DNA from 2 places in the Bradyrhizobium sp. NBAIM14 genome. Region 2 is predicted to be linked to the other one. Evidence: riboswitches for the same ligand, from Rfam matches in the RefSeq annotation. Region 2 holds a riboswitch; the other holds the start of a gene.

Region 1 (4,720 bases), on a different contig from region 2:
TCGGAGAGCAGCTCCTATCCGGCGCGCATGGAGGCGATCCTCAAGGAGAAACTGCCGCCCTCCGAGCCGGTGCACGTCTCCGTAGAAATACAGAGCAAGAAAACGGCAGAGGAGACCGCGTCCACCTTCGTTAAGCTGATGGAAGCAAAAACGCCTACTTTGGTCATCTGGCAGACCGGGACCGTGGATGCTATCCGATCCATCGATCCCGACGAATTTCGTAGCGCGGTGACCGACGGGGTTGTTGCGCTGCAAAAGTCAGGGGCGGACGTCGTCTTGATGAATTTGCAATATAGCCCGCGCACCGAGACCATGATCTCGGCGCAGCCTTTTCTCGATAATATGCGCGTCGTGGCACAGGAGCACGACATCCCGCTGTTCGATCGTTTCGCGATCATGCGGCAGTGGAATGAACAGGGCCAGTTCGACCTGTTCAACCCGTCCCGCGGGCCTGAGCTGGCGAAGCAGGTCCATGATTGCCTTGGCCGGGCGTTGGCACAGTTCGTGATTGACGCTGCTCATCTGGAGCCGGCCCAGCAGCAAAATTGAGGTCTAGCGTTAATGAGTTCTCTCCGCCCTTTTTGCCTGACGTCATGGCTGGCCGTGCCTGCAACAGCAGTGCTGTTGTTGCTGACGCCCGCCTCGCATGCGCAGACGCCGGCTGCACAGCCGGCGACCCCCGCACCCGCCCAGTCGCCTGATCCCGCGCCCGCTACGCCGTCCCAGACCACCGTCGCCGCGAGGTCGCCCGAGCAGCGCGGCGTCACCTCGCGCGCCATCGACAAGGTGAAGGAGGTCGCAAAGTCCGCCGCCGACATCTTCAGCCGCGTGCCCTGCCTGCCGCCGAAGGGCGGCTCCAAGGCGATGGGCTCGCTGCCGCATGTTGCGAGCAAGCTGGTCGCCGGCCAGCCCGTCGTCATCGTCGCGTTCGGCTCCTCGTCGACTCAAGGGTTCGGCGCGAGCTCGCCGGAGTTCAATTACCCCAATCGTCTCGCCGCGCAGCTGCGCCGGCACTATCCGACTGCCGACATCAGCGTCATCAATGCCGGCGTCGGCGGCGAGGACGCCCCCGAGATGATGAAGCGTCTGCAGACGCAGGTGATCGACAGGCATCCGGATCTCGTGATCTGGCAGGTCGGCACCAACGCCGTGCTGCGCAATCTCGATCCCGGCGAGACCGTCAAGCTGGTGGAGGACGGCATCAACCGCATTCAGGCCGCCGGCGGCACCGACATCGTGCTGGTCGATCCGCAATATTCGCCGGCCGTCAACCAGCGCAAGGAGAGCGCCGGCAAGATGATCAAGCTGCTCGGCAACGTCGCCGAGCTCCGCAAGGTCGGCATTTTCCCGCGCTTCGAGGTGATGCGCGACTGGCACGAGAACCAGTCGATCCCGGTCGAGGGCTTCGTCATCGCCGACGGCCTGCACATGAACGATTGGGGCTATGCCTGCTTCGCCCAGCTGCTCGGCGACGACATCATCCGCTCCGTCGGCCAGATCAAGCTCGGTGTGAGCGTGCCCGCCGATGTGAGAACGTACCGGCCGATGTGAGAGGGTGCGTAGGGTGGGTTAGGCGAAGCCGTAACCCACCACTGTCTATCTCCGCGGATGCAGCAGAGGTGGATTACGCCTTCGGCTAATCCACCCTACGAGACCTCGCTTCCCTCACGCCTTCTCCAGCGCCGCGGTGAGATCCTCGATCAGGTCATCCGCGTGCTCGAGCCCCGCCGAGAAGCGGATAAATCCCTCGCTGATGCCGAGCGCGGCGCGGTCTTCCGGCTTGAGGCGCTGATGCGTCGTGGTCGCCGGATGCGTGACGAGGCTCTTGGCGTCGCCGAGATTGTTGGAGATCTTGGCGAGCTTCAATTCGTTGAGCACACGGAACGCCGCCGCCTTGCCGCCCTTCACCTCGAAGCCGACCAGCGTCGAGCCGCCGCGCATCTGCTTCTTCACCAGCGCCGCCTGCGGATGATCGGCGCGGCCGGGATAGACCAGTCGCGAGATCTTGGGATGGCTGGCCAGCGCCTCGGCGATGCGCGCGGCATTGTCGGTCTGCGCGCGCACGCGCACGCCCAGCGTCTCCAGGCCCTTGAGCAGGACCCAGGCATTGAACGGCGAAATCGACGGGCCGGTCTGGCGCATGAAATTGTGGATGTGCTCGGCAATGAAGGCTTCGGAGGACAGGATGATGCCGCCGAGACAGCGGCCCTGGCCGTCGATGTGCTTGGTCGCAGAGTAGACGACGACGTCGGCGCCGAGCGCGAGCGGGCTCTGCCAGATCGGGGTTGCAAACACGTTGTCGACGACGAGCCGCGCGCCGCCCTTGTGCGCGATCTCGGCAATCGAGGGAATGTCGAGCACGTCCAGCGTCGGGTTGGTCGGGCTCTCCAGGAAGAACGTCTTGGTGTTGGGCCTCAGCGCGCGTTGCCACTGGTCGAGATCGAGCCCGTCGACCAGCGTGGCCTCGATGCCGTAGCGCGGCAACAGGTCCTGGATGACGTAGAGGCAGGAGCCGAACAGCGCACGGGAGGCGACCACGTGATCGCCGGCCTTGAGCGGCGCCAGGATCGCGGTCGTCACCGCCGCCATGCCGGTTGCCGCCGAGCGCGCGGCCTCGGCACCCTCGAGCTCGATCATGCGGCGCTCGAACATTGCAATCGTCGGGTTGGAATAGCGCGAATAGATGAAGCCGGGATCCTCGCCCTTGAAGCGCGCCTCGCACTCCTCCGCGCTGGCGTAGACATAGCCTTGCGTCAGGAACAGCGCCTCCGAGGTCTCGCCATATTGCGAGCGCAGGGTGCCGGAATGGACCAGGCGGGTTTCGGGGCGATAAGTGGCAGACGACTTCGACATAGGACCCTCTCCGACATGACCGTCGAGGCGAAAACGGTCACAAAAAAACCGGCCTGGATATCTCCACGGGCCGGGATCACAGAGGTCCCCGGCCTGTTTAGCGACTTATTTAACGTGGCTGCAAGCCGGCCGGCTCAAATCACCACGGGATAAGTGATGCTCATATTCCGCAATGCCCTTTCCGTCAAGGCGTCCATCGGATAGCCGTAAAAGACTTGTATTTCCGGCATGTCCGGATGCATTCGGCCCCTGATGAGGACCCCCCGGTTGACGTTCACGGTCGCCGCCGACGCCAATGGTATCCTGCCCGACCGCATGATAGCGGCGATGGCGGAAGAAGGTCTCATCCTGCCCGCCTACGACTTCGTCGAGAGCCAGATCCAGCCGGCGAGCCTCGATCTGCGCCTCGGCGACATCGCCTATCGGGTCCGCGCCAGCTTCCTCCCCGGGCCCGGTGCCACCGTGGCCGAGCGCATCGACGAGCTGAAGCTGCACGAGTTCAGCCTCGCCGACGGCGCGGTGCTCGAGACCAACTGCGTCTACATCGTGCCGTTGCTCGAGAGTCTGGCGCTGCCGCCGGAGATCGTCGCTGCCGCCAATCCGAAGAGCTCGACCGGCCGGCTCGACGTCTTCACCCGCGTGATCGCCGACGGCACCCGTCGCTTCGACATGATCGGCGCCGGCTATCACGGCCCGCTCTATGCCGAGATCAGCCCGAAGACGTTTCCGGTGCTGGTGCGCGAGGGCTCGCGTCTCAGCCAGGTGCGCTTCCGCACCGGCGATGCCATCCTCAATGCCGACGAGCTCGATGCGCTGCACGCCAGCGAGCGTCTCGTCGACATCGACGATGCCGATCTCTCGGGCGGCGTTGCCGTCTCGGTCGATCTCTCCGGCGAGAAGGCGAGCGGCTTCGTCGGCTACCGCGCCAAGCGCCACACCGGCGTCGTCGATGTCGACCGCCGCGCGGGCTACGCGGTGGAGGATTTCTGGGAGCCGATCTCGGCGCGTCCCGACGGCAGCCTGATCCTCGACCCCGGCGAGTTCTACATCCTCGCCTCCAAGGAAGCGGTGCAGGTGCCTCCCGACTACGCCGCGGAGATGGTGCCGTTCGATCCCCTGGTCGGCGAATTCCGCGTGCACTATGCCGGCTTTTTCGATCCCGGCTTCGGCTATGCCGGCGCTGGCGGGCTGGGATCGCGCGCCGTGCTGGAAGTGCGCTCGCGCGAGGTGCCGTTCATCCTCGAGCACGGCCAGATCGTCGGCCGCCTCGTCTACGAGAAGATGCTGGCCCGCCCCGACGCGATGTATGGCCAGCGCATCGGCTCGAATTACCAGGCGCAAGGCCTGAAGCTCAGCAAGCATTTCAGGGTGTAGTGCTAACCTCACCCACCGCTGTCATTCCCCGCGGAGGCGGGGAATCCAGTACGCCGCGGCCTCTCGATTCAAGCATGACCATCTCGGAGTACTGGATCGCCCGCCTTCGCGGGCGATAACACCGAGAGCGCGTCCGGTTGCGTCACCCGATCCGCGATGACACACTCCCGCAAAACAACAAGCCGGGAGCGAACATGACTATCGCACCAGACCTCGCGCAGCACGCGCAATGGAAGCGCTGGCGCGCCGTCGCCGATCTCTATCACGCTTACTTCACCGGGCTGATCCTCACCGTCGTCACGCGCCGCGGCACGGCGGATGCCGCAGAGTTCGTCTTCCGCGTGCTTCGTCGCCAGCAGCAGGAGCGTTTCCTGCCGGGGCTCAGCAAGCTCGGGATCGACCATCTGCCGCCGGCGGTCGCGGCTGCGCAATACCACTATCTCTCCAACTGGATCGGCGGCGTTCATGTCGAATACATGTACGAGAGCGACAC
Region 2 (4,720 bases):
GGGCGCCTATTCCTCGTTGCAGATCGGGTTGAACGCGCCGCAGCGCGCACTGTCGATGACGCTGGCCGGCGTCGGCTCCGGCTCGGAGCTCGAGAACCTGGAGACCTGGCGCACGCAGTGCCGCGCCAATGCCGAGCAGTTCGAGACGCTGGGATCGGTGGAGGTCGCGAAAGTCACGCGCGAGGCGCCGAGCCGGATTCCGTTCCTGGTGAAGGATCCACGCGGGCATGCCGATTTCTACGCCGCACTGGCGCGGCACGATGCCATGGGATCGGCGCGCACCATGCGCGGATTCCAGGGCGGCCGTCCCTCGATCTACACGATGACGGACGCGATCAGAGGCGCGGCAACACCCGCGCTGATCATCTGCGGCGACGAGGACGAGCCTTGCATGGGCGCCAGCCTGTTCCTGAAGAAGCACCTGCCCGCGGCGGGGCTCGCGATGTTTCCGAAGTCCGGCCACGTGCTGAACCTGGAGGAGCCCGCGCTGTTCAACGAGAGTGTCGAGCGGTTCGTGACGCTGGTGGAAGCAGGACGTTGGCCGGTGCGGGACCCGCGGTCGCTGGTTTCCCACTAGCTGTCATTCCGGGATGCGCCGAAGGCGCAGGCCCGGAATCCATCGGGCTGCAGGCGCTGTTGGACGATGGTTTCCGGGCTCGATGCTTCGCATCGCCCCGGAATGACGGAGAGAAACTACTTCCCCCCGCCCCGGCTCAGCAAGAACACCGCCTGCTCGCCGAACATGTTCCACACCCACCAGGGCAGGTTCAGCGGCACCGGCCGGCCGTAGAGATCGAGCGCGACCGAGCGCTCCATCTTGACGTTGATCTCGTCGCAGAGCTGCACGAAATCCTTGATGGTGCAGAAATGGATGTTGGCGGTGTCGTACCAGGTCGCCGGCAGATTCTCCGTGCGCGGCATGTGGCCGCCGATCAGGAGCTGGAGCCGCATCTTCCAGAAGCCGAAATTCGGGAACGAGACGATGGCGCGGCGGCCGATGCGCAGCAGGTTCTCCAGCACGACCTTCGGCTGCCGCGTCGCCTGCAGCGTCTGCGACAGGATCACGTAGTCGAAGGCATCGTCGGGATAGTTGACGAGATCGGTGTCGGCATCGCCCTGCACCACCGCGAGCCCCTTGGCGACGCAGCGGTTGACGCCCTCGCGCGACAATTCGATGCCGCGGCCGTCGATGCCGCGGGTCTCCAGCAGCTGAAGCAGATCGCCGTCGCCGCAGCCGACGTCGAGCACCTTCGAGCCCGGCTTGACCATCTCGGCGACCAGCCGATGATCGGCGCGATAATCACCGGATGGCCTGGCGGCAACGCCGTCCAGCGGCAACACTTCCTGCACGGACATCGCTAACGGTCCTCGAGGTTGAGCCCGCGCGCCTTGCCAGCCGATTGCAGGAAGGCGCGGGAGATGTCGAAGAATTCGGGCACGTCGAGCAGGAAGGCGTCGTGGCCGCGATCGGTCTCGATCTCGGCGAATGACACGCGCGCGCTCGAAGCGTTCAGCGCGTGCACCAGCGCGCGCGATTCCGAGGTCGGAAACAGCCAGTCGCTGGTGAAGGAGACCACGCAGAAGCGCGTCTTGATGTCGGCGAAGGCCTTGGCCAGCACGCCGCCATGGTCGGCGGCGATGTCGAAATAGTCCATCGCCCGCGTCAGGTAGAGATAGGAATTGGCGTCGAAGCGCTCGACGAAGGACGAGCCCTGGTAACGCAGATAGGATTCGACCTGGAAATCGGCGTCGAACGAGAAGGTCGGCAGCTCGCGGTCCTGCATGCGCCGGCCGAACTTGCGGTGCAGCGCCGCGTCCGAGAGATAAGTGATGTGCGCCGCCATCCGCGCCACCGCGAGCCCGCGATGCGGATGGATGCCGCGGTCGGCATAACCGCCACCGTGCCAGTCGGGGTCGGCCATCACGGCCTGGCGGCCGAGCTCGTGGAAGGCGATGTTCTGCGCCGAGTGCCGCGTCGCGCAGGCGATCGCCAGCGCGGAGTACACGCGCTCCGGATAGGCGGCGGTCCATTGCAGCACCTGCATGCCGCCCATCGAGCCGCCGACGACCGCAAACAGCGTGTCGATGCCGAGCCGGTCGATCAGCATCGCCTGCGCGCGCACCATGTCCGGAATGGTGATGACGGGGAAGTCCAGGCCCCAGACCTTGCCGGTGGCGGGATTGATCGACGCCGGCCCGGTCGAGCCCATACAGCCGCCGATCACGTTGGAGCAGATGATGAAGTAGTGCTTGGGATCGATGGGTCGGCCGGGACCGACCAGCGTCTCCCACCAGCCCGGCTTGCCGGTGACGGGATGTACGTTGGCGACATGCTGGTCGCCGGTCAACGCATGACAGATCAGCACGGCGTTGGAGCGATCGGCATTGAGCTCGCCATAGGTCTGGTAGGCGATCTGGAACGGGGTGAGATCGACGCCGCAATCGAGCCGCAGCGGCTGCTCGGTGCCGAAATGCGCAACCAGCGAGCTTGGATGATCGACCTCGTGCGACCGCTCGTCGGCGCTGATCGCAGGACTCGGTATCGACTTGACGCTACCCATCTCGGACATCGACCTCGTTTGCGACTGGCTGCTCGACCGCGCCGCTGACATCAGGCCATGAAAAACCCGGCCTGAACGATAGGTTCGGCCGGGATCGGAAGCGTCCCCGGCCTGTTTAGCGAGTTTTTTAACGTGGCTGCAAGCCGGCCGGCTCAAATGACCACGGAACGGGCAAAAGCTACCGTCTTGGGCGGTTTTCGTCAAGTCGCGGCCCGGATCGGCCCAATTCGCCTCTGCCGCAACGCCTGCAAAGCACGTCATTTCTCTTTGCTTTCGCCGCCACGACTGCCTAATCAGGACATCCCCATCGGAACGATCGACGACCAGACATGTCCCAACGTCCGCCCGCGCCACCATCGCTGCAGGAACTGCGCAAGGAGATCGACGCGATTGACGAGGGCATGCATCGCCTCCTCATGCAGCGCGGCGAGATCATCGATCGCCTGATCCAGGTGAAGCAGACCCAGGAAGTCGGCTCGGCGTTCCGGCCCGCGCGCGAGGCTGCCATGATGCGCGAGATCGTGCAGCGTCATCGCGGCATCCTGCCGCTCGACACGGTCGAGAGCATCTGGCGCGTCATCATCTCGACCTTCACCTATGTGCAGGCGCCGTTCTCCGTGCATGCCGACGTCTCGGTGAGCGAGCCGGCAATGCGGGATTCCGCGCGCTTCCATTTCGGCTTCACCGTGCCCTATGTCGCCCATTTCAGCGCGCAGGCCGCGGTCGAGGCGGTGGCAAAATCCAAGGGTGACCTGGCGCTGGTCTCGGCGACCTCGAGCCGCACGCCATGGTGGCTGGAGCTGGAGGCCGACGGCGCGCCGAAGATCATCGCGCGGATGCCCTTCATCGAGCGCGCCGACCATCCGGCCGCCTTGCCGGTGTTCGCGATCTCGCGCGTCGCCGACAGCGCCCTGGTGACGGAGGTCGAGACGTTCAGCGTGCGCGTCTCCGGATGGAACGCCGAGGTCGCCCGCGCGCTGTCGCCGCTCGCCGAGATCGTGGCCGTGCCCGATACCGCCTTCGACGGCGCGGCGCTGCTGGTCTCGGTCACCGGCGCGACCAGCATCGACAAGATCAGGGCTGCCCTGATCGAGGCGGGGGCCTCGGTGCGCTCCGTGGCCCTCGTCGGCAGCCACGCAACGCGCTATACGGTGCCCCCGACCGGGCCGAAATCGTAGGTCGCGAACAGCCCAGCCTATCCGGAGTCCAAGATGTCCCGCCCCGTGCCGAATCCCGGCATTCTCGATATTGCGCCCTACACGCCCGGCAAGAGCCCGGTGCCGGAGCCGGGCCGCAAGGTGTTCAAGCTCTCCGCCAACGAGACGCCGTTCGGGCCCTCGCCCAAGGCGATCGAAGCCTTCAAGCGCGTGGCAGATCATCTGGAGGACTACCCGGAAGGCACCTCGCGCGTGCTGCGCGAGGCGATCGGCCGCTCGTTCGGGCTCGATCCCAACCGCATCATCTGCGGCGCCGGCTCGGACGAGATCCTCAATCTGCTCGCGCACACCTATCTCAGCCAGGGCGACGAGGCGATCTCGACGACACACGGCTTCCTGGTCTACCCGATCGCGACGATGGCGGTCGGCGCCAGGAACGTCATCGCCCAGGAGACCAACCTCACCGCCGACGTCGACGCCATCCTGAAGGCCGTGACGCCGAAGACGAAGCTGGTCTGGCTCGCCAACCCCAACAACCCGACCGGCACCTATCTTCCGTTCGACGAGGTCAAGCGGCTGCGCGCCGGCCTGCCCTCGCACGTGCTGCTGGTGCTGGACGCCGCCTATTGCGACTACGTCTCGCGCAACGACTATGAGATGGGAATCGAGCTCGTCGCCACCACCGAGAACACGGTGGTGACGCACACCTTCTCCAAGATCCACGGTCTTGCCGCGCTGCGCATCGGCTGGATGTTCGGGCCCGAGCACGTCATCGACGCGGTCAATCGCATCCGCGGTCCCTTCAACGTGTCGACGCCGGCGATGTATGCCGCGGTCGCCGCGATCGAGGATACCGCGCATCAGGCGATGTCGAAGCAGTTCACCGAGACCTGGCGCAACTGGCTCACCGAGGAGATCGGCAAGCTCGGGCTGAAGGTGACGCCGAGCGTCGCCAATTTCGTGCTGATCCATTTCCCGACGGACAAGGGCACGACCGCCGAT

The links. Region 2 has a riboswitch for S-adenosylmethionine ahead of metX (homoserine O-acetyltransferase MetX). Riboswitches for the same ligand answer to the same signal wherever they lie in the genome.
Region 1: linked by a shared signal. The riboswitch ahead of I6F28_RS22535 (O-succinylhomoserine sulfhydrylase) and the one ahead of metX (homoserine O-acetyltransferase MetX) in region 2 are both predicted to bind S-adenosylmethionine.

What each region holds. Positions count from the first base shown of each region.
Region 1 covers NZ_JADYVQ010000010.1:3,792-8,511, reverse strand. Annotated here, with positions in the region: gene I6F28_RS22545 (SGNH/GDSL hydrolase family protein) at 1-549, shown strand, start outside; gene I6F28_RS22540 (SGNH/GDSL hydrolase family protein) at 562-1,551, shown strand; gene I6F28_RS22535 (O-succinylhomoserine sulfhydrylase) at 1,666-2,853, opposite strand; SAM riboswitch at 2,930-3,009, opposite strand; gene I6F28_RS22530 (2'-deoxycytidine 5'-triphosphate deaminase) at 3,106-4,227, shown strand; gene I6F28_RS22525 (hypothetical protein) at 4,422-4,720, shown strand, end outside.
Region 2 covers NZ_JADYVQ010000021.1:11,065-15,784, forward strand. Annotated here, with positions in the region: gene I6F28_RS31650 (alpha/beta fold hydrolase) at 1-577, shown strand, start outside; gene metW (methionine biosynthesis protein MetW) at 694-1,356, opposite strand; gene metX (homoserine O-acetyltransferase MetX) at 1,359-2,561, opposite strand; SAM riboswitch at 2,656-2,735, opposite strand; gene I6F28_RS31665 (chorismate mutase) at 2,891-3,739, shown strand; gene hisC (histidinol-phosphate transaminase) at 3,773-4,720, shown strand, end outside.